DNA from 4 places in the Cytobacillus spartinae genome. Region 1 is predicted to be linked to each of the others. Evidence: riboswitches for the same ligand, from Rfam matches in the RefSeq annotation. Region 1 holds a riboswitch; each other region holds the start of a gene.
What was found. A riboswitch is a leader RNA that binds a small molecule or an ion and turns the genes downstream of it on or off. The one in region 1 is predicted to bind cyclic di-GMP.
Positions count from the first base shown of each region.

Region 2: another riboswitch for cyclic di-GMP. It lies ahead of ACFYKX_RS03060 (DUF5667 domain-containing protein); the one in region 1 lies ahead of ACFYKX_RS12380 (amidase).
Region 3: another riboswitch for cyclic di-GMP. It lies ahead of ACFYKX_RS03160 (DUF192 domain-containing protein); the one in region 1 lies ahead of ACFYKX_RS12380 (amidase).
Region 4: another riboswitch for cyclic di-GMP. It lies ahead of ACFYKX_RS14040 (anti-repressor SinI family protein); the one in region 1 lies ahead of ACFYKX_RS12380 (amidase).

Region 1 is NZ_JBIACK010000005.1:100,309-107,822, reverse strand. It holds gene ACFYKX_RS12395 (DUF4097 family beta strand repeat-containing protein) at 1-754, opposite strand, end outside; gene ACFYKX_RS12390 (DUF1700 domain-containing protein) at 751-1,308, opposite strand; gene ACFYKX_RS12385 (PadR family transcriptional regulator) at 1,305-1,625, opposite strand; gene ACFYKX_RS12380 (amidase) at 1,851-2,729, opposite strand; cyclic di-GMP riboswitch class I at 2,769-2,854, opposite strand; gene ACFYKX_RS12375 (hypothetical protein) at 2,945-3,076, opposite strand; gene ACFYKX_RS12370 (amidase family protein) at 3,134-4,615, opposite strand; gene ACFYKX_RS12365 (DEAD/DEAH box helicase) at 4,781-5,923, opposite strand; gene ACFYKX_RS12360 (Ger(x)C family spore germination protein) at 6,078-7,286, opposite strand; gene ACFYKX_RS12355 (spore germination protein) at 7,283-7,514, opposite strand, start outside.
Region 2 is NZ_JBIACK010000001.1:621,514-629,027, reverse strand. It holds gene queC (7-cyano-7-deazaguanine synthase QueC) at 1-85, shown strand, start outside; gene queD (6-carboxytetrahydropterin synthase QueD) at 89-565, shown strand; gene queE (7-carboxy-7-deazaguanine synthase QueE) at 558-1,274, shown strand; gene ACFYKX_RS03065 (cell wall hydrolase) at 1,711-2,142, shown strand; cyclic di-GMP riboswitch class I at 2,325-2,409, shown strand; gene ACFYKX_RS03060 (DUF5667 domain-containing protein) at 2,541-3,809, shown strand; gene ACFYKX_RS03055 (EAL domain-containing protein) at 4,020-6,677, shown strand; gene ACFYKX_RS03050 (aspartate kinase) at 6,855-7,514, shown strand, end outside.
Region 3 is NZ_JBIACK010000001.1:638,391-645,904, reverse strand. It holds gene ACFYKX_RS03175 (ABC transporter ATP-binding protein) at 1-215, shown strand, start outside; gene ACFYKX_RS03170 (DUF6449 domain-containing protein) at 190-2,169, shown strand; gene ACFYKX_RS03165 (RNA polymerase sigma factor) at 2,206-2,739, shown strand; cyclic di-GMP riboswitch class I at 3,104-3,192, shown strand; gene ACFYKX_RS03160 (DUF192 domain-containing protein) at 3,260-3,655, shown strand; gene ACFYKX_RS03155 (Flp family type IVb pilin) at 3,652-3,831, shown strand; gene ACFYKX_RS03150 (A24 family peptidase) at 3,928-4,446, shown strand; gene ACFYKX_RS03145 (TadE/TadG family type IV pilus assembly protein) at 4,443-4,826, shown strand; gene ACFYKX_RS03140 (pilus assembly protein TadG-related protein) at 4,841-5,758, shown strand; gene cpaB (Flp pilus assembly protein CpaB) at 5,768-6,445, shown strand; gene ACFYKX_RS03130 (AAA family ATPase) at 6,494-7,342, shown strand.
Region 4 is NZ_JBIACK010000006.1:174,330-181,843, forward strand. It holds gene ACFYKX_RS14025 (glucosaminidase domain-containing protein) at 26-1,180, opposite strand; gene ACFYKX_RS14030 (hypothetical protein) at 1,336-3,609, opposite strand; gene ACFYKX_RS14035 (hypothetical protein) at 3,866-4,549, shown strand; gene ACFYKX_RS14040 (anti-repressor SinI family protein) at 4,765-4,923, opposite strand; cyclic di-GMP riboswitch class I at 4,953-5,038, opposite strand; gene ACFYKX_RS14045 (CBS domain-containing protein) at 5,325-6,041, opposite strand; gene ACFYKX_RS14050 (hypothetical protein) at 6,108-7,226, opposite strand.

The DNA.
Region 1 (7,514 bases):
TTGATGCCCTAGCATCAATATGACCTGTAACTTCATCATTATCAATCATAATACTACCTGAAGATGCCTCTATTTCTAGTTCACCAATAGCATTCGTTAAGTTGATATCACCAGATGATGTGTTAAAAATAGATTTTTTCGCGGTTTGATTATCAACAATTAAGTCGCCACTATTTGCCTTTAATTCGAACTTTTCAGCACGGTTGTTATTTGAATGGATTTCACCGCTCGAAGCCATCATCGTAAAATCATTGTCTGACACTATATCATCTGCAAAAATACTACCTGAATTCGTCTCTAACATAATCTCTTTTGCTTTATGATCAGCTATTTCAATATCTCCAGAAGATGCACTTATTCTAATAGACTCATATAATTTTTCAGGTAATCTTATTTCTAAGTTGGTATCTACAATAAGTACCCCTATATTAAACTTAATTTGGTCTTCTCCTGCTATTGAAATCTTAAGAGAATCCCCTTTCTCCTTTACATCCAGTTTAATTTCATCTTCATATTTCCTACTTATTTTCCCATTAAGATTAATCGTAATATCACTGTCATTTGTTGAAATCACCTTTAAGTCAGTTGCAGATATATCAACCTCAATATGATCAATATTCTTTCCATTTACTACTTCTGTATCTTCTAAGCTGTATGTGTCAAATGAAAAGCCACCGGAAGCACTTACTGATACAATGGTTCCTGCAATCCCAATGATTAATAGTGTTAATAATCCGTATACTAATTTTTTCATGCCGCTTTTTCTCCTTTAATGATTCTAATATTAAATCTTATATACTTAAGAACTAGGTTGTAGAAAAACTTTCCTACATAAATCATTCCGATACTCATTAACATCCCTAAACTAAACAACGTTATGGAAGCAAAGATATTTACTGCGAAACTTTCATAACTAAATCCCCACATTGAAGACGTAATCAGTACCACTGGTGAAATCGTTAATACTAGTGCCACAGCACATAAAGCCACATATGCACCAAATAGCCCTGCAATCGGTCCGACTATAAAAACTAAATTAAAGAAACTAACACTGATTGTTGCAAGAATGGCACGAAATATATTGGGTACGGATTGCTCCTTTTCCGCTTTTACAATTCTATATTCCGCTAGCAAATCTCTTGCAATTACATGTGGATCTCCGAGCTCAGCCATAAGTTCGTTTTCATTTTTTCCATTCGCAAGCCCAATTTGAAAATGTTCTTCATAGTCATACATCATTTCTCTTCTATCATGTTCCGGTACTTTCTGTAATAAAGTCTCCAGCTTAATTAAAAATTCATTTCTCATTTCCCCATACCCTCCTCAATAAATTCATTTACTGCATTTGAAAACTGCATCCATTCTTTGATTAACTCATTCATATACAAGCTACCTTTATCTGAAAGCGAATAATATTTCCTCGGTGGCCCTTCGGTTGACTCAGCCAAATACGTAGTTAAGTAATCTTCCTTTGTCAGCCGTCGTAGTAATGGATAAAGGGTCCCTTCTGCGACTGTAATTTTATTCGATATATTTTGAGCTAGCTCATAACCATATTGATCCTTTTTAGATATTAAAATGAGTACACATAATTCCAGCACACCCTTTTTAAATTGAACATTCAAGTAATCACCTTCCTACTGTCTTAAACTCACTACTGATTAAAGTACAGTAGTTGAACAACATTTGTTAGTAATTATTACCACATTTAGTATAATATAACACACTACTGAATAATGCAAGGTACTGATTAATATTTTTTTATAAAAATTTACATTTATGGGTAAACTCTACCTAAATTCCTTACAAAAGAAAAAGATTCCACCAAAACATTGGTGAAATCTCATTTATTAATACTCCATCCTCATCCAGCTTTGTAGATGGTGAATAGCATAAGTCACGTTACCATTATAGTTTGCCTGAACTTGTTTCAATTGTTTGAACATGTATGCTTCTCCCTCTTCATGAAAAGAAACATAGTCCGCTTCCTCTGATTTACCTGTTTCGACACCAATTATAATCGGTTTTCCTATTTTTTGAGCTAATTGTACTTCAAACTTTATTAACTCAATGATCCCATTTGGGCCTTCTACTCGATCCCGATATGCCATTAAAGTGGCTGAATCGGCTTTTCGAATAACCCAACTAGCAAGATCCCCTTTTCCATACTTATTTTGAAATTTAATCTCGTCAAACCAAAATGGAATATCTATCCCTATAGGTAACCCTAAACGATTGGATTGTTTTTTCGCTTCTATAAGTAGAGTTTGGTATTGCATAACCGCATTCGCTTGATTCCTGTTCCATTGTTCATGTAAATATGGTTCAACATCTATATGCACACCCGAAAATTTTTCATTTGGGACCGCCTGTTGCTGATAGGTTCTTAACCAGCCAAACATGTTATCCATCTTGCCTTTTGATTTTCCCCAATCAGGAGCACCGTCCAAAGCATGTATTTCAATATTATGGCTCCTTGCTTGGCGAATGAAATGTTCATATGTTTCAAATGGTATATCTTGATTAATTTGTAAAAACACTGTGTTAACATGCTTTGTTATTAAAAACTTTAAGACTTCATCCTTATTTGTGTGAATTGCTTCGGTATCCCAGAGCCAAGTGGAAACGGGGACAAATTCATTCGCATGCACTGTTTTCGGATTTTGAGGGTATTCCATTGTAAGAAACCCCAATGCAACCATCACCCACATCATTACTAGTCTTTTCATATTTACTTCCTCCCTTGAGTGCCGACACCCTAAAAGGAGTCTGGCAGCCTGGCAACCATACGAATTTTACGCTTAGGCCCATAGCTTTGCGTCCTTGCTTTTCAACAAGTTTGCCCTTATCAGTTTATAACGTTACTATAACGTTTAATTTTGAATTTGAATACCATTCGGTTGAAAACGTAACAAAACCTCCCTAATTTGGGAGGTTTCTATCATTATTCGTTTATTGGACGATTCGGTTTTAGTTCTTCTTTAGGAGTAAACTCAACTAGCTCTGAGCTAGTTTTGCCTCTTTTTTTATTATTATTTCGCTGAGCATTGCCATTTCCTAACTTTTGTCTACCCAACTACCACCATCTCCTTTTAAAATCATTCAATGGTAGTATGACTTTATTGTGTTGTCCTTATTCTAGATTAAGGTTGGGTGCTTTTCTTACTTTCGTCCCCTGCTCATAACTATAACCTAGCTTTATAAGAGTAGGTTCTGTGTAAGCTGTACTTGTGAAAGTAATTCCAACTGGCTCTCCCTCTTGTGTATACCCTGCTGGAACTGTGATGGAAGGATAACCAGCTTTTGCAGGAATACCCGCGCCAAAATTATTCGGGAAAACAATAGCATCTAATTGATGCTCTTTTAGTACAGAATCGATTCCTTGCTCAGTTGATAAGTGGATATCCTTTTCTAGTGCAGATATATATTGTTCCTCAGTTAATGTTCCTGAAGTTTTTTCCGCTTCTTCAAGGATCTTTTGTCCATATTTTAACGTTTTTTCACTGTGTTCATTATTAAACTCAATCACATCAGCTAGTGAACGAACTCTTGAGTCGACAGGAAGACCTTGTAAATAGGCGTTTAAATCCGATTTAAATTCATACGTTAAAACATCATAGCTCCACTTTGCCTTTGTTGATGGGATCACAATGTTTTCGACTACTTCTGCCCCTAGTTCTTTAAGCTTTTCAACAGCTTCATTCATTACTTTAAGCTTATCCTTGGATAGATAGTCGAAATATACCTCTCTACATATTCCGATACGGGCACCTTTTAGCCCATCTTCTTGTAGGTACTCAGTAAAATCAGCTCCTACAAGTGTGGTATTAGTACGTGTGATAGGATCCTTATCGTCGAGCTCTGTCAGTGCATTTAAAAGGTATGCAGCGTCTTTAACTGTTCTTGTCATCGGTCCTGCAGTATCTTGACTATGTGCAATCGGAATGATTCCTCTTCGACTGATTAATCCTACAGTAGGTTTGATCCCAACAAGAGAATTTTGGCTTGCAGGGCTTAGAATGGAACCTGATGTTTCTGTTCCAACTGCTACTGCCGCAAAGTTAGCTGCGATGGATGCCCCGGATCCTGCACTAGAACCACCAACATCAAATTTACCTGGACCATAGGGATTTAAAACCTGGCCACCTCTTGAACTATAGCCACTTGGCATTCCTTCCGTCATGAAGTTTGCCCATTCCGTCATATTCGTTTTCCCCAGGATTATAGCACCTGCTTCTCTTAAAGAAGCTGCTACTTGTGAATCTTCTGTAGCATAAGAGTTTTCTAAAGCTAATGATCCTGCACTTGTATGCATTTTATCACTTGTGTCGATATTGTCTTTTATTAGTACTGGAATTCCATGTAGCGGACCGCGTGGACCTTTTTGTTTACGTTCTGAATCTAAAGCTGCAGCTATATGTAAAGCTTCAGGGTTTACCTCTAATACTGAATTTACCGCAACTCCCTGCTTGTCATACGTACTAATTCGATATAGGTACATGAGGACTAACTCTTTTGAAGTTAATTCTCCATTATTCAATTTTTCCTGCATATCATCAATAGTAGCTTCTACAAGCCACTCATCATGTAATTGTTTCAAACGAGGATTTTCCATTTATTTTAGTCCTTTCGGGTATATTTTTCGGGTGTCTAAATAATACGGTATAGTTCTATTTATAAAATATTCTATCTATTTCGTCAACTTAATTGGATTATGAAAAATCCTCCAAAAAAAAAGACTACGCTCACCACTAACATGAACATAGCCTCATCAACTAATTTATTTTTCTGCCTTCACACCATCCGCAACTTGACCTTTATAAAATACTTTCTTCTCAACCTCTACATTTAATTCTTTACAGAACTTCTTTAATTCCCGTTCCTCTCGTTCTGTGACAATAGCCATAACCGTGCCTTCTGCTCCAAACCTTCCTGTTCTTCCAGAACGGTGGACATACTGCTCTATATCTTTCGGGAAATCAAAATGGACGACATGGGTAATCCCTTTAACATCTAAGCCTCTCGCAGCAACATCTGTAGCAAGTAGCATATTTGTTTTTCCTGTTCGGAAGTCCTTAAGGGCATTCTTACGTTTGTCTTTATTTAAGTCACTATGAAGAATCGCCGTTTTTATATCCTTGAAAGTAAGTTTTTCTGAAATAACGGTTAAGTTTCCAATATCCCTGACAAACACTAATACTTTAGCATCTTCTAGCCTTGCTATTTTTTCAAGTAACTTTATTTTATCTCTTGGTTCTGCACTAAAATAGATGTGATCAACGTTTCCTGATTGGATCGTTTCATCCTTTTTAATCCTTATGATCTCTGCGTCTCTAGTTAAATCTTTAGCAAGCTTTTCTGTATGTTCCGGAAGAGTTGCTGAAAAAAGAACTACCTGACGATCCGCCAATGACGACTTAACAATATGGTCTACTGTTGACAGGTGCTCACTCGTTAAAAGTTGGTCCCCCTCATCGAGAACAATTGTTTTCACTTCATGCATTTTGATTTTCTTTTGTTTAATTAACTCTAATGTTCTCCCTGGTGTTCCGAGGATGACGTGTGGGTTCTTTTTTAATTTTTCCAACTGTCTTTTCACGTTTGCACCACCAATAAAGGATGCAGCTCGAATGCCACTACCCTCACTCCAAGTTTGGACCTCCTGAAGAATTTGCATGACTAATTCTTGTGAAGAAGCCAAAATCACCACTTGGATAGACTTTTTTTCCGGATCAATTCCATTTAGGACCGGTAATAAATAAGCTAAAGTCTTCCCTGTTCCAGTCGGTGATTCAGCAATAACATCCTTTCCCTCTACTATAGCCGGAATAGCAGAAGCTTGTACCGTTGTTAATTGTTGAAAGCCTGCTTTTTCCCACGCAGCATTTACAAATGGCTTCATATTCATTAAAATATCGCTCATTATTTTCTCCTTTAATATGTAGACTCCTCTAAACCTTTCCTACGGCCTAGTTCTACTTCGTTCTTGAATGTCACAAATTGTTGTAATTACTATATTACCTTATTAAAAGGATTCATGGTTTATCAAGCTTTTGTTTGAAATAATTTTTCCACATCTATTCAACCGCTGGTTCGCTTACTAAGAAACTCTTACTTTTAATTCCACTTCTAATGAGGTGGTACTTTACATCAACTTCAAAATTTGCCCGTGAAAACTCTTCGTTCCACTTACCCTCTACCTCTTTATATTTTTTATAGTGCTGTCTATTCATGACCTCTCCAAATCCAAAGATGTCTAAACCAAAATCCTTTTGCACTTTATTTAATGTACCTTCAATTTCATTCTTCACATGGGCGTTAATTAATTTCTCCATTTCTTTAAAAGAGTCTAACTTAGTTAAATCATTCGCACAATGACTTCCTGCTAAAGATGTCTCACCATCAATTTTAACACTCAATATCGGTTGATTATTTTGATAGCGAGCATGTAGCTTTGTTGATGAAGTGTTAACACGAACATTGAAATATTTAGGCTCATCCTTTGTTGACTCTTTACAAGGGACGCTTAAACTGGTTTGATCTAAATCCTGTGTCCACACAAAGTTTCTTGTATCTTTTAACGATAAGTACCCTTTTAATCGATCTCCCTCGAACAAAGCTATCCCTTCCATTGTAACCAATGCATCTACACTGAGAGATTTATTGTTCTCTACTTTTTCTCCTTTTTCTGCATCCCCTTTTACACTAATGGCACTTGCTACAGGTGACCTTCCCTTAGAAGTCATAGAGGAAATGAAATCTGTTAATCGAACCCTAGGGTCTCCTCCCCATTCATCTCCAAATGATTCAATTTGTTTGTGTATTTTAAGAGATGGAACCTTTTGGAGTGGGTAGGTAATCCTTGTAAAGTCCGCTGCTTTCATCCCTTTGGTAATCAATATATTGAAATCGTTTCGAAACTCTCCACTTCTTTCTAAAAAGTCTAGAAATCCGACAACTCCCTCTTTAGCTATTTCCTCACTAATAAACAGCACCCTTGTATGTGAGAATATTAGTTTTCTTGTCATACCGACGTTCATTTTATCCGTTAACTCAGATATGGTATCCCCTTCTAAAGAAAAGGTTGTAACTGGTGCATCATCTCCACCCTTTTGCTTTGAAAATTGTGTAGGATTGACCGCTTCAACTGTTAACATATACTTCTGGTCTTCCCCCCGATCAACCGCTAAACCCGTCACGATGGAAACATCGTTCATCTCTATTCGGTCCCAACATCCCGTTAAACACAATGTGATAATCATTAGTAAAGGATAGATTCTATTCATGTCGTATTATCACCACTTTTACTAGTCGGTGGAGAAGGAGTATAATTTCCGCTTTTTTTAACAGGTGCTTTTGAATATAAATAAGATGGGCGACTTTTATTTGCCCATATAGGGAGTCTAACAAATACATCATCGTGATCACTAGGAAAAAATGGAGCTACCGGAGCCAGATAAGGAACTCCGAATGACCTTAGACTTACCAAATGAATAACCATTAAAATGAGGAAA
Region 2 (7,514 bases), on a different contig from region 1:
TTCTGACGGATGCGGGGAATGCCCGGCATGTAAGCTCAGACAAAAGGGCTTAGAAGATTATCAGAATGAAAGAAAGGAGTTATAGACTATGTACGGATTTCGCATCGTTGATAAACTCCAAAAAATAGATGTAGATATTAAAAAGGATCAGTTAAAATACCATTCAAAGCGTGTAATGGTAAGTAAGGAATTTACATTTGATTCGGCACATCACTTACACAACTATGAGGGTAAATGTAAAAACCTCCATGGACATACGTACCGAGTTATTTTTGGAATCAGTGGCTTTGTAGATGATCGTGGTCTATTAATTGATTTCGGTGACATTAAAGAAATTTGGAAAAATGAGATCGAAATCTTCTTAGATCATAAATATTTGAATGAAACATTGCCTCCAATGAATACAACAGCAGAAAATATGGTTGTTTGGATTTATGAAAAAATGGAGGAATCTTTAAAGAACCGTGAAAATCAATATGATGGTGCAAGAGTAGAGTTTGTTCGTTTGTTCGAAACTCCTACTAGCTATGCAGAAGCAAGACGGGAGTGGATGATTGGTGAGTAAATTACCTGTTATGGAGATTTTTGGTCCTACCATTCAAGGCGAAGGAATGGTGATTGGTCAAAAGACAATGTTCGTTCGTACAGCAGGCTGCGATTATAGCTGCTCTTGGTGTGATTCTTCTTTTACTTGGGATGGTTCGGGGAAAGACTTAATAAAACAAATGGAAGCCGATGAGATTTGGACAGAACTTAAAGCTCTTGGTGGAAATGGTTTTTCTTTTGTAACGATTTCCGGGGGGAATCCAGCGCTATTAAAAAACCTTGATGAGTTAATTCATATTTTACAAGAGAACGACATTAAGGTTGGCTTAGAAACACAAGGTAGCAAGTGGCAAGATTGGTTTTATGATATTGATGAGTTAACAATCTCACCAAAACCTCCTAGTTCTGGGATGATAACCAATTTTGAGAAGCTGGACGAAATCATTAAGAATCTAAGTGGTCGAAGTATAAGTTTAAAAGTGGTAATCTTTGATGACCAAGATTATGAGTACGCTAAGCAAATTCATCAACGCTACCCGCATGTTCCGTTCTTTTGCCAGGTTGGGAATGACGATATTACAACTACTGATGATCGTGATCTTGTTAAAAGATTACTAGAAAAGTATACATGGTTAATCGATAAAGTAATGGCTGACGATGAATTAAAGAACGTTAAGGTACTTCCTCAGCTCCACACATACATTTGGGGGAATAAGAGAGGCGTTTAGTTATAGTTTGTCCTTTGCTACCTCCTAGAAGCCCACGAAGAAAAAAATCCCATATTTAAAGGGATTTTTTTGTATAAATGAAAGATTATATAATTCATCGTCATACAAATTTCAGGGGGAGGGAGGGAACGTTCGTTCGTTAGTCAGTTATCATCAGTACGGCGAGACAAAATGAAGGACAATTCTCTCGATGTAAGATTGGAGTTTGGCTTCATTCACTCGATGAAAGACACTTCGCTTTATGTATCATTCTATTTTGTCCTTCATCCCCACTACGAAAGACACTTCACTCTATTCACCTTGATATTTTGTCCCTCATTTGCTATTAAACTCCTAATAAGGCAGTGGGTGAATTTTTGATCAAACAGTAAACCTGGACGGGCGAACCTACATATATTTATATATATGCACGTACGTACTGTAGGGAGGAATTGCGTTGGCAGTTATAAAAGCTACAGAAGAAGATGTTAAATTATTGGCTCGTTTAATGCGAGCTGAGGCAGAAGGCGATGGGAAACTAGGAATGCTTATGGTTGGCAATGTAGGGGTAAATCGAGCGAGATCCAATTGTATAGATTTTAAGAATATTACAGATATTCGAAAAATGGTTTATCAGCGTCCAGGTGGATTCGAGGCAACCATAAAAGGATACTTTTATCAACCGGCTCGGGCAGCCGATATAAAACTAGCAAGAGATGTAATTGCCGGAAAACGATATCACCCAGCTAGTAACGCACTATGGTTCTTTAGACCAGAAGGCGATTGTCCAGCCCAATGGTTTAATCAAGCAAACACAGGCCGTCATAAATCTCACTGTTTCTTTTCACCAACACAAGTAGATTGTCCAGATGTATATAGAACACTTTAAACTATAATTGGATGCCCGCCCCATTCTGAGGTGGGTATATTTTTTTGCATCACAGTGTATATTTGACAATCATGTTAAAAAACAGTCAACTTTACCTATCATATTAGCAATAATAGTACTTTTTTATCATACCAATATGGAAGATCTTTCTGTAAACTAAGGATAAAGTATTTCGTCCCATTCACTACAAAAGGCAAAATCGTTGAAAAGCGATGACGCAAAGCCACAGGCCTAAAGTAAGCTTACCATGGCGGCTGGGTTGCTAAAGAATGAGGAGTAACGTCTATTGTTATTTCCCGAATTCTTGCAATCTATTTATTAGAATGTAGGAATTTTTTTATTAGCAAAAAAAGGGATAGTGGGTACGGAAACCTTTGCTATTAAAAGGAGGATGTAACATGATCAACAAAAAAGTACGAAATGTATTGGCAACTAGTGTACTCGCAGCAGCATTTTCTCTTTCGTTAGGGGCAGGAAGTGTGTTTGCAGATGAAACATCTACGGTGAATGAAGAAACCACAATCAATGAAGAAACCACAATCAATGAAGAAACTACTGTAAGCGATGATACTTCTGGAACTACTGAAACAGACACAACTTTAGTAACAGATGAACCTGCTGATGAAACCCAACCTACAGATGAAGAAGAAGTTGATGAAACTGAGGAACCAACACTGATACCAGGAGATTTTCTATACTTTATAAAAACATTCACAGAAAAAATTCAGTTAGCTCTAACTTTTGATGATGTAGAGAAAGCTGCTCTATTAGCTGAGATTGCTGAAAAACGTATCCTAGAAGCGGAAGTTTTGCTATCAAAAGGCGATGAGGAGTTAGCAGAAGAAACGTTACAAAAAGCCATGGAAGAGCTAGAAAAGGCTCTTGAGCTGGATTCAGAAGAACCAACTGATGGACAAGAACCTACTGGGACTGCTGATGAAGAATCAGAACAATCAGAAGATTCCATAGAAGAGGTATTAGGTCAAAACATTATTGCTTTAACAGCAGCAATGGAAAAAGTTAAGAATCCAACAGCAAAGGCTGCCCTTGCTAGAAACATCGAAAGAGCCAAGACTAAACTTGGTGTTGTAACAGAAGGAGATTCCGAGGAACTAGAACCTACTGATGAAACTGAAACGACTGAAGTAGCTGAGGCTACATCGACTGAAGAGGGTGAATCAACAGAAGAAGCTACACAAGATGAAACAACTGTAGTAGAAAATGAAGAAGAAGTTGTGGAAGAAGAATCAACGATAGCCGTTTCTACTAAAGGATTAGAAAAAGCTGCAGAAAAAGTTGCGAAGAAAAATGAAAAGGCAGCTGAAAAAATAGAAAAAGCAGCTAAGAAAGTAGAAGAAAAAGCGAATAAAGGCAAAGGTAAATCCTCGAATGATGCTGAAACCAAAGAAGAAGAGAATGAAGAAGTTGAAAACGTAGAGAATACAGATACTAATTCAGATGTAACAGAGGAACCAGCAGAAGTGGAAGAAATAGAGGAAGAGGAAGAAACAGCTGAAGCCGTTGAATCAGATGACAATGAAGAAATAGAAGAAGAAAAAGAACGCGGGAATCAAGGTAACAAAGGCAACAACGGTGGTAACGGAAATGGTAATAATGGCGGAAACGGTAATGGTAACAAAGGTGGAAATGGAAAAGGAAGAGATTAATAATGGTAAGCCCTATCCGAGTGATAGGGCTTTTTTTATGAGAGGATCGAATAAGTAATAAACTAACTACCATCTATATATATCCGAGGGGGAAATTACAAGTATTTTCATAAAATGGAAGTTTTCTATTGTACAATGGGAAGAAAGTCACTATGATGATGATAACAACGTATTTATAGTGTGATTGACCTAGTGTGAGGTGTAAATGCAATGAAACAACGTATGACTATTAATCTATCAAAGGTAATGTTGCTCTTCTTTGGATCGTTATTTATAGGTTTTTCCATTCAGCATATTGTTTTAGAGGATTTCATTCATGGATTATCCCTACCTTTTATCCTAAGCAACTTATTGGAATATGCTGCAATTTTAATAATCAGTTTACCATTAGTGAGCATAACAGCCATTCGATATATCCGGAATAAGAACCATTACGACAGGCAAGTTTTTGATCAACTAGAGCAATTCCGTGTTATTTTAGAAGACTCTCAGCTCGGAGCATTTATTTATGGAAAAAGCGGTTTTATTTATGTAGGGAAAGTCTTTCTAGATGTGTTAGGCCATAATCACGAAACATTTATCGGTAAAGCATTCGATGAAGTTCCAATGTTTGATAGAAATACAGGCAAAATTGTTATGGAAAACGCAAGAAAGCGCTTAAACGGGGAAGAGGTTCCTACGTTATATACAGTTCCAGCCGTTAAGAAAGACGGAACAAAGATTATCATTGAGGTTCGCGCATCTGTTTCACATTTAAAAGGACAACCTGTAATTATTGGCTCTGTCAATGATATAACGAGTCGAATGAAGTTAGAATCTCAATTGATTAAAAGTGAGCAAAATCTAAGGGAAGCACAGCGAATTGCCAATATTGGTAGTTGTGATTTTAATATCTTAACAGGAGAATTATATAAGACTGATGAAATTTACCGTATATTTGGCTTAGAAGCAGGGTCCAAATTTACGAAATATACCTTCTTATCTGCCATTCATCCTGAAGATAGGAAAAAAGTACCGAGAATCTTAAAAAGATCGTTTCTAAAAGGGGAACTTGAAGCAATTGTTCGGATCGTGAGGCTTGATGGAGAAGTTCGAACGATTCACTGCTTTGGTTCTGTTGTTTATAACGACCAGAAACAACCTGAAAAACTGGTAGGAACCATTCAAGATATTACTGAAAATATGTATATGTCAAAAAGGTTAGCAGAAGGAGAAGAAAAATATCGTTCACTATTTGAGAACAATATGGATTCTGCATTCATTTTAGATTTATCTGGAAAATTCGTTGAGGTAAACAAAACGGGTTTGTTAACATCAGGTTTTACAAAAGAGGAAATGATTGGGGAGCACTTTATTCCATTTATTCATCCTCGGGATAAAAAGAAGATCCTCCAGCATTTTGAAGTACTAATTGGCGGGAATTCAACTAGGTTCGAATGTCAAGTAAGACATAAATCTGGTGATTATTTATTATTCAGTATCAATGCTGTGCCGATTATCGTTGACAAAAAGGTTTCAGGAATCTTTTATTTAGGAAAAGACATCACTCAACAGAAGAAACAAGAGGAGCATATTCAGTACTTAGCTTATCATGACACACTAACTGGATTAGCTAATCGTCAGCATTTTGCCGATGAGTTAGAACGCCTTATTACCATTAATAAGGCCGAGGCGAGTCCATTTGCCTTATTATATATGGATTTAGATAGACTGAAAGTCATCAACGATCACCTTGGACATGAAGCGGGTGACCAATTATTGAGAAAAATAGGAACAAGATTGAAGAGTCAGCTTTCCGACAAAGGTACACTTTTTCGAATTGGCGGAGATGAATTCTCCTTCTTAATCCCTTCGTTTACAACTAAAAAGGAAGTTATTAAGATTGCTGAAGAAATGTTAATGATTTGCCAACAACCATATAAAATTGGTCGAAACACAATACATACTCATACGAGTGTCGGAATTGCTTTATTCCCTGAACATGGAGTGGAAGCAGAATCGCTCTTAAAAGCTGCCGATATGGCCATGTACTCAGCCAAACAAACAGGTGGAAACCAGTATCGGATTTATGACAAGGATATTATTTCAACCAACGATTATCGGTTTACATTAGAAAATGATTTTCAACGAGCACTTGAGGAACAGGAATTTTTCCTTGTTTATCAGCCAAAGGTAGACATAAACACAGGGGATATAAAAAGTGCGGAAGCATTAATCAGATGGAATCACCCAACGAAAGGCTTAATCTCCCCAGCAGATTTTATCCCTCTTGCGGAAGAAACAGGTTTTATTGTTCCGTTAGGGGAGTGGGTTCTAAAAGAGGCATGCCGCCAAGCGAAGGAATGGCAGGAAAACGGCTTACTTTCATACAGAGTTGCGGTTAACGTATCCGCTATACAATTCCAACGGACAAATTTTGATGAATTTGTTAGAGAGGTTTTAGAGGAGACAAACTTAGAACCAGAATGGCTTGAGATTGAAATAACCGAAGGAACTTTTATGGAGGAAGACACGTTTACTGCGCAGGCTGTAACAAAATTAAAAGACATGGGAATCTACATTTCTCTAGATGATTTTGGAACAGGTTACTCATCAATGATGTACCTAAAAGAATTCCGTTTGCATGCGCTAAAAATCGATCGTGGGTTTATCGAGGATGTGCATCTGAGGGAAGAACGAGCCTCCATTGTACAAGCGATAATCCAGCTTGCCCATGGTCTTCAAATGGACGTTGTAGCTGAAGGAGTGGAGACTCTAGAAGAGTTAACGTATATCAAGATGCTTGGAATTGACCATGTACAAGGATATTACGTTTCCAAACCTTTAATCGCAAACCAGTTTGAAAATTTAATAAAAGTCCCTAAATAAACAATTGCTGTGTCAAGTATTTTATGACACAGCTTTTTTATTTGAATAGATGTATGCGTTTTCTTTCCGTTATATATAGACAAATGTCTTCGTCTAGCGGAAAAAACTATTGAAACTTTTATGCTTTAGAGTGATAATAGTAACATTCCATGAAAAATTAAAGTGAGGCTATCAATTATGAAGGTTGTTAAGTTTGGGGGCTCTTCATTATCGACTGGGGAGCAAGTGAAAAAAGTTTTTAATATCGTTACATCCGATCCCGCACGTAAAATAGTTGTCGTTTCAGCACCAGGAAAACGCTTCTCTTCAGATATTAAGGTCACAGACTTATTGATTGAGTGCGCTGAGAAATTATTAAACGATGAGGATGCTAACGACATCATTTTATCTATTTTAGAAAGGTATGAAAATATTTCCAATGAGCTATCCCTTTCAAGTGATGTCATAGCAGGGATTAAGAAAGATCTTCTAGACGTATTGAATGGTGATAAAAGCAACTCTGCCAAATACGTAGAATCAGTTAAGGCCACTGGAGAAGACAATCATGCAAAGCTAATTGCAGCTTTTTTCAATGCTCAAGGGGTAGAAGCTAATTATGTGAATCCAAAAGAAGCTGGTTTATTTGTTACAGATGAATTAGGAAATGCTCAAGTATTACCGGAGTCTTATGAGCTTTTGTATAACCTTCGTAATCAAGCGGGAATTATTATATTCCCTGGGTTCTTTGGTTACAACAAAGCTGGTGAAGTGGTTACTTTTTCTAGAAGTGGCTCAGACATTACGGGAAGTATTTTAGCAAATGGAGTTAAGGCAGAGGTTTATGAAAATTTCACGGAT
Region 3 (7,514 bases), on a different contig from region 1:
CACCAGCAGACATATTTAAAGGCTTAAAACTGCTTCACAGTGAGAAGAGAGGAAGCGTGTTACTATGCATTGTCAGAGGGAACGAAGCCGATATCAGAACTAGAGTGAAAGAATACGAACCTGTCATATTTGATATCCTCCCACTAACGTTAGAAGAAATTTTTATTTATGAAATGGAGGATGTTGGCTATGCAATCAAAAATATCCTTGATTAAGAGCGAGTTTTTTAAACAGATTAGTAGAAATATTGGTTGGATCTCCATCATCTATTTTTTAACATTAGTATTTGCGATTCCACTGGATATTTTAATGACTGTTACAAATGAACATAAAGAATTTTGGGTTAAAGATAATTTATTTCAGTATAATGTGGGGCTTCAAATCATCTTAATGATCTCTATCCCTGTCTTGTTAGCAGTGTTTCTTTTCCGCTATTTACAAGTAAAACAAAGCTCAGATTTATACCATAGTTTACCCATCAAAAGAACACATATTTTCCATCAATATACATTAATTGGTTTATTGTTTCTGATCATCCCAGTTATTGCAACGGCCATCATTGTTCATTTTCAACATATAACATGGGATTTACAACCGTATTTTTCAGTAGGGGATATCTACTACTGGGCTGGGATTATGATCCTCATTAACATCATTGTTTATATGGGTGCTGTATTTATTGGGATGGTTACTGGTTTATCCATTGTACATGGCGCACTAACCTATATTTTCTTATTGCTACCATTAGGATTGCTTGTGTTAATCACTGCTAACTTACAGTACTTTTTGTATGGATTCCCACAAGACTACTTTTTAAATAGCAAGATGGAGTACTTCTCACCATTAGTTATTACTGAGCAATTAAATCATCAAAAAGTAGAGCCATTGGTCATTTGGCTGTATCTTATGGTTTCTATCGTCCTTTATGGATTATCTGTATTTCTATATAAAAAGAGAAAGCTTGAAGCTGTATCCCAGGCGCTTGTTTTTCCAATTTTACAACCTATTTTTAAATTTGGAACAACTTTTTGCTCCGCATTTTTAGTGGCATTATATCTTGGTGAAACACAAAATCAGTCTTTCGCTTGGTTAATAGCAGGGTACATTATTGGGTCATTTATTGGATATATCGTTGCTGAAATGGTCCTGCAAAAAACATGGAGAGTTTTTGGTAGTTTTAAAAGTTACTTCATTTATGTGGGTGCGTTAGCTATCATTCTTGTTGCTTTACACCTTGATGTTACGAAATACGAAGATAAAGTACCTGAACGATCAGAAATAAAAAGCGTTCACTTAAGTGAACATGCCTATTATTACTACAGTTCGGACTACCAAATCGATAAATTATCACTAGAAGAAGATCAAAACATCAAATTTGTCCAAGAATTTCATAAAGCAATCATTTCTAATAAAAATGATGTAGAAAATGAGTCGAGAAATGGAAGAGCATTTTTTGCTTATGAGCTTGAGAACGGCAAAAATCTCGTTCGTGAATATTATATTAACAAAGAATTATACAAAGAATTTATCAAGCCTATTCACGAGTCCATTGAGTATAAAGAAGCAAACAATGAGATTTTTCGCCTGAAAGAAGATGTTGAATTTATCAGCTTTAACCCTGCAGGTCCAACTGGTCGACATGCGGTTATTTCAGAACCAGAAGATATTAATGAAGTAATATCGATCTTAAAGGATGAAATCTACGCAGCATCTTATGATGAGATGTACAACAATAAAGGCTTCCAATCTCATATTTCTATGAAAATTGATGACCAACATGGAATGGACATCCTGTTTAAGCCTTCCTATAAAAAGTTAGAAGCTTGGCTGAAAGAAAAGGGATTGGCTGAAAAGGCAATGGTCGTTGAAGAGGACATTTCACATGCCTTAGTAGTAGAGGTAAGTAAACTAGAAATGGATAAGCCTGAGTACGCTTACTCCAATGAAGAGATTTTTAACAAAATGATGAAAAGCTCGGATGTGTTAGAGCTTAAGGATAGAAATGAATTGCAAATTGCTATGGATCAATCCATTGACTACTACATGGTAGAAAATGAAAGAAAAAAGAGGTATTTAGTCGCATTCTATTTTAAAAACGAAAACTACCCAGTTATACGCTCATTTGAAGATGAGTTTGCACCTGATTTTGTAAAACAATTTTTTCAATAAAATATAAAGAAAAGGTTTAGAAGGGAGGGAGCAGGTTTGGCTGAAAATCGTATGACTATGGATATAGAAGAAATTTGTTCATTGTATAGTCAACGTCTGTTTCATGTTGCTTATAGTATAACAAGAGATCACCATCATGCTCAGGACGTGGTTCAAGATACGTTTATTAAAGCGTATCAAAAATTAGATACTCTGGAGGATCACAGCAAAGTTGGAGCTTGGCTATCATCAATCGCTACTAGAACGGCCATCGATTATGTAAGAAAAGAAAAGCGTAAGAGTGAAGTTTTCTTAGAAAATTCTATAGTAGAATCAAATCAGCTACATTTTAGTTCAAGCCAGGATGTTGAAAAAGAGGTCGAATTAGCGCTTTTTGAGGAAGAAATACAGCATGTAATTAACAACTTATCTACGGACCAGAAAAATGTCTTCCTGCTCAAAATAAAGGCCGGACTAAAGGAAAAAGAAATCGCGGAAAAACTTAAGCTTAAACAAGGTACGGTAAAAACCAATTTATATCGAGCAAAGAGACATTTAAAGTCAATGATGGTGGAGAGGAGTTTGGCATAATATATTTAGAGATCAACTCGATGAGAGTTGGTCTTTTTAATATGTTCATTCTTCCAATATTTGAGAGATAGTATGTTTGTCCCAGAGGAAATAAAGTCAATTTTTTAACAAATAGAGCTTTGGTTATACCCATTTAAAAGGTTAATAAAAACGTCATATTTCGCAGAATATATACATCTATTAGCACTAGTTTTTTTAAAAAACCAGGAAATATTACAGGGGTCACTCTGTCTTAATAGGACTATAGAAGTATATATTTGCTGAATTTTCTAAAAATAAATAAGTCAAAAGCCGGATTGTCGATTTGTGTTGGTAAATTTATCATTTAGTTAAGAGATCAGTCGGATAAATAAAAAAAGCTGAATCTCGATAAAGGCAAAACTGATGAAAGTCAGTGACGCAAAGCTACAGGGGCTAAGGTGCAATCTAGCACTAGGCCAGCCAGTTACCGAAAGATTTAGGGAGTAGTCTGTCTACTTTTCACTAAACCCCCTTTCGGTAAAGGCAGGGGTTATTTTTGTTGGAGAAAAGAGGTGAAAAAGTAATGAGACTAATGAACCTGGTGAACGATCAGCAAATCGCGAATCGCGTAGGACAAGCATACAGCTTCCACAAGAGGCTAGTCGGGCTAATGTTTACAAAATCGCTAGCACCAGGGAATGGTCTACATATTAAACCCTGCCGTTCCATTCATACTTTCTTTATGAATTACCCAATTGATGTGTTGTTTTTATCTGAAGAAAATGAAGTGATCGCATGCTTCGAACATTTTTCACCGCGAAAGATCGGAAAAGTAATCCACCGTGCAAGTTCTGTAGTAGAACTTCCAGCAGGAACGATTGAGAAAACAAACACCAAAGTAGGACATAAAGTGCAATTCAAAAAAAATGATGAAAAGGGAGCGAATTTAACATGATGAACAAATTAAAAGGACTAGTAGTAGAAGAGCAAGGTCAAGGGATGACTGAGTACGGATTAGTATTAGGAGTTATTGCAGTTGGTGTGGTAGCTACACTAGTTTTATTAAAAGAACAAATTCAGGCAATGTTTGATGAAGTATTGACTAGCGTCTCAACACGTGACGATTCATAAAAAATAGAAGAAGGTCTTGCGTTAATTAACGTAAGGCCTTTTTTAAAAGGTAGAATGCATTCACAGTGAGATTCTCTTATAAAGTGAGGGATCCTTATGATTTTTGATAGCTTGTTAATCCTCGTATTACTCATTTGTCTGATAACGGACATCAAATCTAGAAAAATATATAATAAGGTCATTTTTCCAGCTCTAATAGTAGCAATAATCTTACACGCCTTTGCCCCATTTGGTTCAGGGATCTTATTTTCTTTAACAGGCTTTGGGGTGGGTTTAGCCCTATTGTTAATTCCCTATTTAATGGGTGGAATGGGTGCTGGAGACGTGAAGCTTTTAGCTCTAGTCGGGGCTTTAAAAGGAGCTATGTTTGTAATGACCACTGGCATTTACATGGCAATAATAGGAGCCCTTATTGCACTATTCGTTATCATGTTTAGAAAAGGTGCTCTAAGACGTCTTAAATCGATTGTATATACTGTTTCCAGTTACAAACATGGGATTAAGATACCACTTGCTCTAGATAAAGATGCACTACAAACAACTTATCCTTATGGTGTAGCAATTGCTGGTGGAGCATTCATGAGTTTACTAGCAAAAGGGTGGTTGATTTTATGATAAAAGACGAAAAAGGTCAGTCCCTAGTAGAAATGGCACTTTTACTACCATTATTGTTACTATTGTTGACTGGTATTTTTGACTTTGGGAGAATTTTATACTCTTATACGCATCTTCATTTAGCAACACAAGAAACGGTTCGGTTAGGTGGTTTAGGGAAAAATGATGCTGAAATCTCTGAGTTTGCTAGAAATTATATTCACTTAGGAAACCCTAACTTACTACAGATAACCATCTCTCCAAACGACACAAATCGTCAGTCTGGTGAATATATGACAGTGACATTGGATTACCCAGTTGATATCATCACTCCGTTTGTTTCAACTTTTTTTCCTACTCCTTTTATATTGTCTACCGAATCTACGATAAGAGTGGAATGAGAGGAGTTTTACACATGAAGAAACTCTTAAGGCAATTGATTCGAAGAGAAGAAGGGAACGTTATCTTACTAGTGTCTTTGTCATTTATGGGCTTATTAGTGATGGTAGGTCTTGTAATTGATGGCGGGACCATGTATATGACAAAAAGCCATTTGCAAAAAACAGCCAATGCAGCTGTTTTATCTGGCGCACAAGAGTTAACTAACCGAGAAGATTCGGTTAGAGAGGTAGTAACTGAGGTGCTAAAATCTCATCAGGAAGAAACAAGTATACAGGAACTTTCCATCACGATGGGGAAGCGTGTAGAAATAGAGTTAAAGAAGACAGTACCTCTTTCATTTTCGAAGTTATTCGGCTTTAATAGTTTAGATGTACATAGCAATGCGGCTGCTGAACTGCGTGTAATGGCTAGAGCAATAGGTGCAGCACCACTCGGTATAGATGATTCGATTGCTCTTGAATTCTATAAGAAATATCAATTAAAAGTTGATTCAACCGGGGTTGAGTATGGAAATTTTGGCGTTCTGGCTCTTGGGGGTCCAGGGGCTAATACCTATGAAGAAAACTTAAGGAAAGGGTATAACCAAGAAATTTCTGTAGGGGATATTATTGAAACCCAAACTGGTAATATAGCTGGAAAAACAAGAGCTGCAGTAAAAGAACGCGTAGATGGATGTCTCCATACGGAAACTAGTATTTATGATCGAAATTGTTCTAGAATCATCCTAATTCCGACTTATACACCGTATGAACATGACACAAACCAGATGAAAAGCATAAAGATTACTGGTTTTGCCTACTTTTACATTACTGACCCGATGGACTCTAAGGATACTTCTATAACTGGCATGTTTATAGAAAGGGCAGGTACTGGATTTGAAGGGAGTAATGGTTTAAGTAAAGGTGCTTTTGCAATCAGATTAACAGAGTAGGTGACTTTAATGAAATCGAAATTAATCATGTTTATTGCACTCTTAATGGGAGTTTTTACCACCTTTTTGTTTTTCAATTACATGAAAAAATTTGATACAACAGCTGTTATAAACGAAAACACGGTTGAGGTACTCGTGGCAAAGGAAGCCATTAAAGAGAATCAGAGAATTACATCCTCGATGGTAGAGTTAGCTCAATTGCCAAAGGACGGCGTCCATCCTCAAACACTAACAGATCTTTCTACAGTTGAAGGTAAATATGCTACGTCTGATATCGAGGCTGGAGAGGCATTATTAACTCACCGAATTAAGTCAGAGAAGGAAGAAGCATTGTTTGTTTCTAGAAAGGTTAAAGAAGGATTTAGAGGAGTATCAGTCGGGGTTAATTTCGTTCAATCCATATCCAATTTAATCGAACCAGAGGACGTAGTTGACGTTATTTTTAGTGAAGTAGTGAAAGTGAATGATAAAGATACTGTGGTGTCTAAACAAATTTTGTCAAAGGTTAGAGTGTTAGCCATTGGGAGAAAAATGATCGCTACAACCGACGAAGCTGAAGAATATGCCGAGTATAGCTCTTTAACGTTAGAGCTAAGTCCAGAGGATTCTCTTGTATTAGTAAATGCATCTGAACGCGGTCATATCCACTTTACTTTACATACGAAAATAGAGTCTCCGAAAAAGTAGATACAATGAGTAGTTAAAGGAATTTAGATTAGTTAGGGGTGAACATTCATGACCAGCAATCACAATTTTCAACAGACTAGCAAGAGGCGAGGGGAAATGATTGCCGTCTGTAGTGCCAAAGGAGGTATAGGGCGAACAACGCTTACAGTAAATTTAGCCGTAGCCCTATTTAAAAAGAACATATCTATCAGTATTCTAGATGGTGATTTTCAATTCGGTGATATTGGTCTTGCTATGGACTTACAATCTACTTTTACCATCAAAGATGTCGTTGAAGAAATTGATCGTCTGGATGAATTTAGCCTTGCAAGCTTTCTATGCAATCACGAAAGTGGTGTGAAGGTCTTACAAGCTCCAGAAAGACCGGAATTTGCAGAGTTAGTTACAGATGAAAAGCTTAGTAAAATACTAGATTTATTGTTAATGCAGCAAGATTATGTGGTCGTGGACACTGGGGTGGGTTTACAAGAAAGAACGCTTAATATCGTAGAAAAAGCAGATCAAATCTTAGTGGTCACTAATCTTGAAATGGCTGCACTTAAAAATACGAAACTTCTACTTGAAACGTTAGATATATTAGGGTTTAGGGATAAAGTAAGGATTGTTATTAATCGTGCAACGATGGAAAGTGTTATAAAAGCAGGGGATGTTCCAGATATTTTAGGGGAAGCAGAACCTATTTATATACCTAACGATTTTCAAATCGCATCTCAAGCCTTAAACATCGGCATCCCTTTTGTCATCAATCAAGGAAAATCAGAGCTAGCAAAATCTGTTTTTAAAATGGCAGAACAACTAACCACTCGTCGTGAGATTTCGATGATTCGATCAGCGAAGCCTTCTATTATCTCAAAGCTTTTTAATCGAAAGCGCTTAAGAGAGGAGACAGTAGAATGAGTCTATTAAACCGGATTAAGGAAAAAGAACAGGCGCGTGAAGAGAATCCAACAATCGAAACGAATGTATCCATTCAACAACCTAACTACCTTCCTAAAAAGGACTTAGTCTCTACATATAGGGAAGTACGAAAACAAGAAACACAGAAAAATAGGACCACTACATCTTCTAT
Region 4 (7,514 bases), on a different contig from region 1:
AAAGCCAGGTAGACCTTTATATTCATTATAGGTTTAGGTAGCTATTCTTGTTTTTGTCAGAAAGTATGTATAAGCCGCCACCCACTTCTAATTTCTTTCCTTTTATATTATAGACTCTAAACTGCTGGTTTTTTGTAAGGGTTCGAACAACCTCACCGTTTGAGTTATAAAGTGGTGTATCATCATTTATTGTAACCATCCCTTTATAAAAGGACAGTTTTTGATTTTTATTAATATAGTAGCCACCACCAACATAGTAAGCCTGATCGTCAAAACTATAAACTTTTATAGTCTCCCCTACTTTTAAATTACGGTGTTTTTTGCCATCGGGCTTTGAGAGAACACTATTATTATCTGGAATGTACAGTCTCCCAATATAGAGATTCATTTTGCTACTATCAGCCACTACAACATAGGATCCACCTAAATTATAGTTATTTCCCAATGTTCCATAGATACGATAGGTGTATCCTTTTTTAAGTACCTTAGCGACTTTTCCATCCGGTGCCATTAGTGGGCGATCGTATTTTAAGTATAAGGATGCCATTGGTAAATCATGAGTGATAGTACTATCGACATTTGGAATTGACAACTGAATTAGTTTCATTTTTTCATAGATACCTAGGATTAGCTCCCCATAGTAATTACCTGGAACTGCCCATTTTCCATTAAGGTCTGTCCAGTAAGGAGCAGTTCCTCTCTTAACATAGTTAAATCTCGGATCAATTAATTCTGTAACTAATGGGTCCGTATTGGCATAGGCCTTTAAATGCTGAATTTGCGCTCTTACCCCTTCTTCAGGAGTTTTAAAGTACGCACCCTGTGCCCCTCCACCAACTGCACCAATCCCTGAGTAGTTGTTCTGCTCTGGTAAGACATCATTACCATAATTAAAGAAGCCTGTCTCATGGATTGATTGAGCAAAGGCGATATCCCCACGGATATTTTCCATTCTGCCAATTGATAGAAATAAATCTGCTAATCTGTAAATATCAATTCCTATCAGTTTTGGTTCAGGGTTATGTAGTAGGACGTAATCGCCTAATTGTTTGGCGGTTAGGATGGATGAGCCAGCGATAGGGACTTTGTTTGTTTCTGCTAGACTATGATTTGGAAATGTAAAACCAGTACTACCTATTAATATCGTTAACAATAGTATCAACTTTATGATTCTTTTCATATGCGCACTCCTTCTTCTGTTGTTGTTATTTCTAATATCGACTTGTAATTGTTTATTTACATTAAAAAGTTTAAAACAGCAACAGCATTATCTTGATTACATTCTTTACACATAAAAAGTGGTACCTATTTGGCACCACTTTTTTAATAACTACATTAGTTTAAGAACTCTATCTCAAACCCATTTGCACTAAAGGATTTCCCCTTCAATTCCCCTAGAGTTATATTTTCCAGTAATTTATTTGCAAATCTATTTCTAATGGCTTGTTCTAAACTACTAGCATCATCAGGAGTAGCATCCGAGTTAAATGAAATTAGTAATTGGGAAAAATCAACATTGGTCGAATTTTCAATTGTACCAATAGTCGTAGACCCCTGGCCTGAGTTTATCGCCACCGTAATTTTATCGTTGCCAACTTTAGTTATAGTTCCAAATGTGTTAGTAAAAGTTGTAACGGCTGCTTGTCCCACTCCAAGGTTAATAGTAACAGTGATTTCAGAAGTTTGACCTCCACTTGAATGTACTAGTACACCAGTTAATACTATTGGAGTTCCAGCGAACACTGCACGCATATTTTCCATTTTAATACCTGGTGCACCAGTATCTAGGCTACCAAAAAGGTCTCTTGTAGTAATATTTGTTCCTGTAAATTGAATTGGCGAGTCAATCCAATCACTAGCACCTCTTGCAGTTAGTGAGTTGACTTTTAGAGACACACTAGATGAAGGTGAAGAAGTAATTTGAATACGTTCGAATATATCACTGTCCTCTACATCACTCAAATCCAATTCATACGTACCATTGTGATAATCTGTTAATACTTCTCCAACAAGACCAGTAGTAATTGTATCCAGTACAGGAGTTACTATTGCTCCCCCACCAGTTCCCGTGCCAGGTGCCGGTGCTGCCGGCGGTGCTACAACTACAGGTGCATTTCCACCAACTTCAATACCTTCTTCAGCTTTCTCAACTGTACCTTTGTTATCTACTTTTACTTCACCTTTAACAGATGGATCCTTCTTAATTTCTTTTACTGTAGATCCCTTAGCAACCGCTACATTAGCAACAGCGTTTAACTTAATTTCTTTAACAGTTGCACCTTCAGCTACAGCGATTTTTGCATTTTCACCTGTAACGGTTACGGCAGTTGTAGACAGGTCACCTTTTAAGTTTACTCCTTCAGATTTCTCTGAACCTTTAGCAGCGATTGTGATAGATTCGAATGCTCCACTTACTTTTGATTCTAGGTTAACAGCACCTTTAGCTCCTGCTTTTTCAGAAACTACTAAGCTCTTAACTTTAACACCAGATTCTGCAACTAGGTTAGATCCGTTAGCATCATTTACAACGACGCTGTCCGCTTCAACACCTTTTAGGTATAAGCTGTGGTCAGCGATGTCTTCTACGATAATGTTTCCGCCTACGTTATTTACTTTATTCACTTTAATATTTTCAAGAGAGACTGTTCCAGCACCAGCAGGTGATCCTAGTACTACTAAGTTTCCATTGATAGAAAAGTTCTGTAACTTGATATGTTCGTCTTTTCCAGCATAAATGTAAACTGATTTCTCAACTGTTTCACTACCTGTTTCAGGGCCAAATTCAGTCGTCTCAGTTTTAGAATTTGCAAAGTAAAGAGTTCCCTTTTTCTCAAAAGCTTCTTCAGCAGCGTCAAGTTTAGACATAGCACTTACGAATAACTTGTCTGAAACATCAGCACCGTTGTTTGCAGCTTCATTTACTAAGTATTCAACGTTTCCTAAATAACCAGCTGCTTGGTCCACATTATTATCTTTTAACGCTTTTGCAGCACGATCAATTTGCATTTTGATAGAAACTGGATATAATAGTTCCTTCTGAAGGTCCTCAGCTGTTTCTTTATAGAAATCTCTAAACTCTTCACGAGTTGTTACACCATATACACGGTCAAGCATAAATGAATTCTTCTTAATTTCCCATGAAACTTCATGGTATAATTTTTCCGTTTGATCATCCATTTGACCTTTGTCAAACTTAGCTTTAAGCTCAACGTATTTCTTTTGAATTTTCAATCCTGAAGATACAGCATCAATGTAAGCAACTGAACGTTTTAAGTATGTAGAAACGTTAGCGTCTAATCTAGCTTGTAGAACTTCTTTTTCTTTACCTTTTAATGTAGATACAAGTTTTGTAGCATCTGCTAAAGCTTTCTTTGTATCATTATGTAATTTCATATTTGGATATCCTACTAGGTTGTTAGGATATACATTCTTACGGTGCTCGATTGAAACTTCCCATTTTAACGCACCAGCAAGTTTTTCAGCTTTTACAACCGCTTTTTCTGCTTCTGTTACAGATGCCGCATCTGCAGAGTTTGATACAGCAAACACAGATGATGCAACAGCAGCAGCCATTACAGTTTTAGTAAGAATACGTTTTTTCTTAGTCATTTTGACACTCCTTTTGTTTAATAATGGCAAATAATTATATAAAAATATTATTTGTATAACACAAACATACATAGATAAATATTACCATCTTAGGTCTTTTTACACAATATTTTTTAAAAAATTTACCATTTTTGTCGTATTTTAATATTATCTGCTGATTTTCACATACAATTTTGTTGAATCTTGTAATCTAGTAATGACAGGACTAAAAAATACGTGGTAACATTAATTTACATTGGAAGAAAAGAGGATTAAAATGAAGCGGCTTGGACTTTTCAGTATAATAATATTAGTCATAGTAGTAATTTTTATTGGCAACTATACATGGAACAAAAAAGTAGAAACGACTGTAAAAAAAGCAGAGGAAGTAATAAATAATCCAACGAAAAAACAGACAAATGATAGTAGTAGCGCAAATTTCTCAAGTTCATCGAAAAATGAAGATGCTGAAGCCCAAGTAAACGATGAAAGTGGCGAAGAGGCAGGAGATAGTACTGTTTCTACCAAAAATCAAGATGGTTCAACTAAACAAAATTCAACACAATCTGGATCTACTAATACTAGCAATAGTAGCGAATCAAGTTCAACAGAAGAGGATAAGCCTAAAAGCGTAGACGAGATTAAAGCTAAATATAACGCTCTCTTTACAGAATTAGAAGTTCAAGAAACGAGTAAAGTTGATCAGCTGGTAGTAGAGGCAAAAGCAGAGTTTGTTAGTAACAAGTTGCCTAAAGGTGACCTAATTGCGAAGTATCAAGAGGTTGCAAATCTAATGGAACAAAATGCTGATAGAACTTTTAATATTATCTATCAACAGCTCGAGTATGATTTAGAGATAAATGGTCATAGCCTAAATGAAGCACAAGAGTTTCGCCAAACCTATAATGCAAAAAAACAAGAAAGACTATCCCGAGTAGTCAATCAACTTAAAGATTTTTAATTGCACTAGTGACTTAATCCTAGAACACAAGCACAATTACAAAATATTGATAAGGCTTCCACATTATCTTCACCTCTATTTCTGGAAATTGAATGAAGCATAAAGAATAAGCTTCATCGAGAAAAGCCAAAAAGAGATATCGTAAAAAATCTATTAAAAACAGGAGAGCAAATGCTCTCCTTACTTTAATTACATTTATATGTTTTCTTAGATGGCTAAATCACTGCACGACATTCATATGAAGAATTGGAAAATTCCACGTCACCCCTTTTCTCCAGGAATTCTCTAATCTCATTCATGTCAATGCCCATTGTTTTTGCTTCCTTAATCAGTTGGATCCACTCCGAGTCAAGCTTTTCGTTCACTTTTCTCATTATTCTCCCCCTAAAATACTTTTCGTATTCCAGGCAACCCAGCCATCCTAGTACCCCTTACCTTAGACCTGTGGTTTTGCGTCCTCACTTTTCAATGAGTTTGCCTTTTACTGTCTAATATTATAATTAGTAGTTCACAGGGATATTTTACTATTAACATGTTGCAAAACTTGTCACTTTGCGAAAAGATACATAATTTTCTAAATATTTTTTCCCTTAAAAAGCGACAATTTTTACGGAATCCTTTAGAATACGGTTTATGAAATATTTAATAGTTGTTGTGAATCGAGGGGCTAGGAAGGGGAAAGAAGTACCTAGCCCCCTTATATACAACAAAAACCAAGTGTTATTTTTTAAAAAACTCACACCAAAAATTAGAACCTTCAAGTATATTAAAACTTCTACTCAACTGTATAATCTATTTCTATAAGATCCCATGCAGTAATTAACCCTAGTGGAGCTTCATGTTTTTTTCCGTTTTCCGTAATTATGACTGCTTCTAATTCTTTTTTATCCTTATGTGCATTTTCAAATATTTCTTCAACTTCAAAGATATTAATTGATTTTGGAACAAATGCAATTGGATGCTCTACTTCGTACTCTAAAATATCTGAAACCTTTATACAATCAAGCTTGACTATATTCTCTGCTACATTAATAGCCATCCATTTGACAATTGCTCCTGTCGTGAGGAGCCCAATACACTCCTTGTTTCGATAGATTGGGTATTGCGAGTAAGAATGCTCTTTAATACCCTGAATGACCTTTAAGATACTATCTTCATAGTTATAGAAAATAACTTCTTTTGTTGCAATAGATGTCGCATAATTAGGTCCGTTAAGTACCCTTGCAATTTTTTCAATATGTTCTACCACTTTAATGTTTGGTTCCGCTATGTAATATCCAATATCAACCTTATCATGAACAATTGCATTCCTTAACTTTGCATATTGCTCAAGGTCACTTTTATACGTTTCAATTGCTTGGTGATGCTTCGCACCAACCTTTACTAGCACGGAAAAACGGTCATCTCTAATCTTCACTATTTTCTTTAATGCGTCATGTATTTGATTAAAACTTACCTCAAATCTTTCTGATAATAGCTGTTCCGTAATCATGTGAGTCCCCTCTTTATCTTCTTATAATTTCTCTTACCTCTTTATGAACAATTCTACATGGCTCACCTAGATTTTCTCTTCCAATTCCCCTTCTTCATTAACAGGGATAATACTTCTTTTTACTAACATAAGACTATCTTCTTTAGTCTTTTTATATTCTAGTTCTACTATATAAGAAGGGAGATCAAACGCAGAAAACATTAAGGCAATTTCATAACCCTTATCTTCTTTAGATAGCCAATCTGGTTTTACAGGGAGATGTACCGCAAGCCCTTTCCCATGTTGTTCCCATTCTTTTACAAAACCATTGAACTGACTTTCTTCAAAGTTAATGATTGTTCTTGTTAGATGGATTCCTCCATTATATAATTCTTTTCTCCTTCCTTGTTTTACCAACCTAATGATTCTAACATTTATATGATTTACAGGGATCTCAATAAATAACGTTAGAGTTTGTCCCTCAGAATAGTAGTTACCTTTCAACATGTTAGTAGGAGATGTTTGGTATGCCTGTCCCTCAAGTTCTGGGAAGTAGCCTATAAAGGCTAGGTGTGTGGACATCGGTAAAAACTGTGTAGCAAGGAGATCTTCTTCTTTATGTGCGTCTAACATATTTGATAACTTAGGTAAATCACTGATTCTATCAATATGACTAATTTGTCTAAGAATATTAAAAAAGTATAATAATATGATTATGGCTAAAATAGTGGAGATAATGATTAAAAACCCTTCTAAACCGAGCTCTACAACCAAACCTACATAAACGGACCAAATTAAGCATACAAAGAGGATTGTAAATAAACTTACTTTTGTCACAATATGGGTGAATAAGTCTGTTCCGCCTCTAATTTTACGAAATTGTCGGATATGCTGCGTCATCCTCTTAATCGTATTCTCTGTATTAATTCCTTCAAATGGAAGGTTAACCATGTCCCAGTATAATTCTCTCGTTTTCTCTAAACGATGTTGAAAACTCAAAGATATAAAGATAGATAAAAGACCTACCAGGGAGAGCACTCCTGCAGTGATACCAAATAAGATGGTAGCTGTTCGATCCTTATTAATAATACCTACATGAAAGGGCATATCTATAAAAGAAAAATTCCAAAATTGAATAGAAGCTCCTCCTAGTAATATGAAGGCAAAAAATGTGCCTAGGTATTTCTCTATATGTTTTTTAAACAACGCTTTAACCTCCAATATATGTAGACCATTCTTTCCCAACATTAACTCTCCCGAGATTCACATTTTTACTCATCTTCTCTCATAGTAATCCAAATCGTAACAATTTGTCTTTTAAACAAGTCTCTTTTTATTGAAAAAATATAAAATTGCTAACCTAATCTATCACACATTCACTCGAAAATTGACGTTCCCCTGTCGTAATTTATCGAGAACATTTCAAGTAAATACGTTCATTATTAAGTTATAATTAAGATAAGTAATATTTTGGAAGGGATGTTGATTATGCCA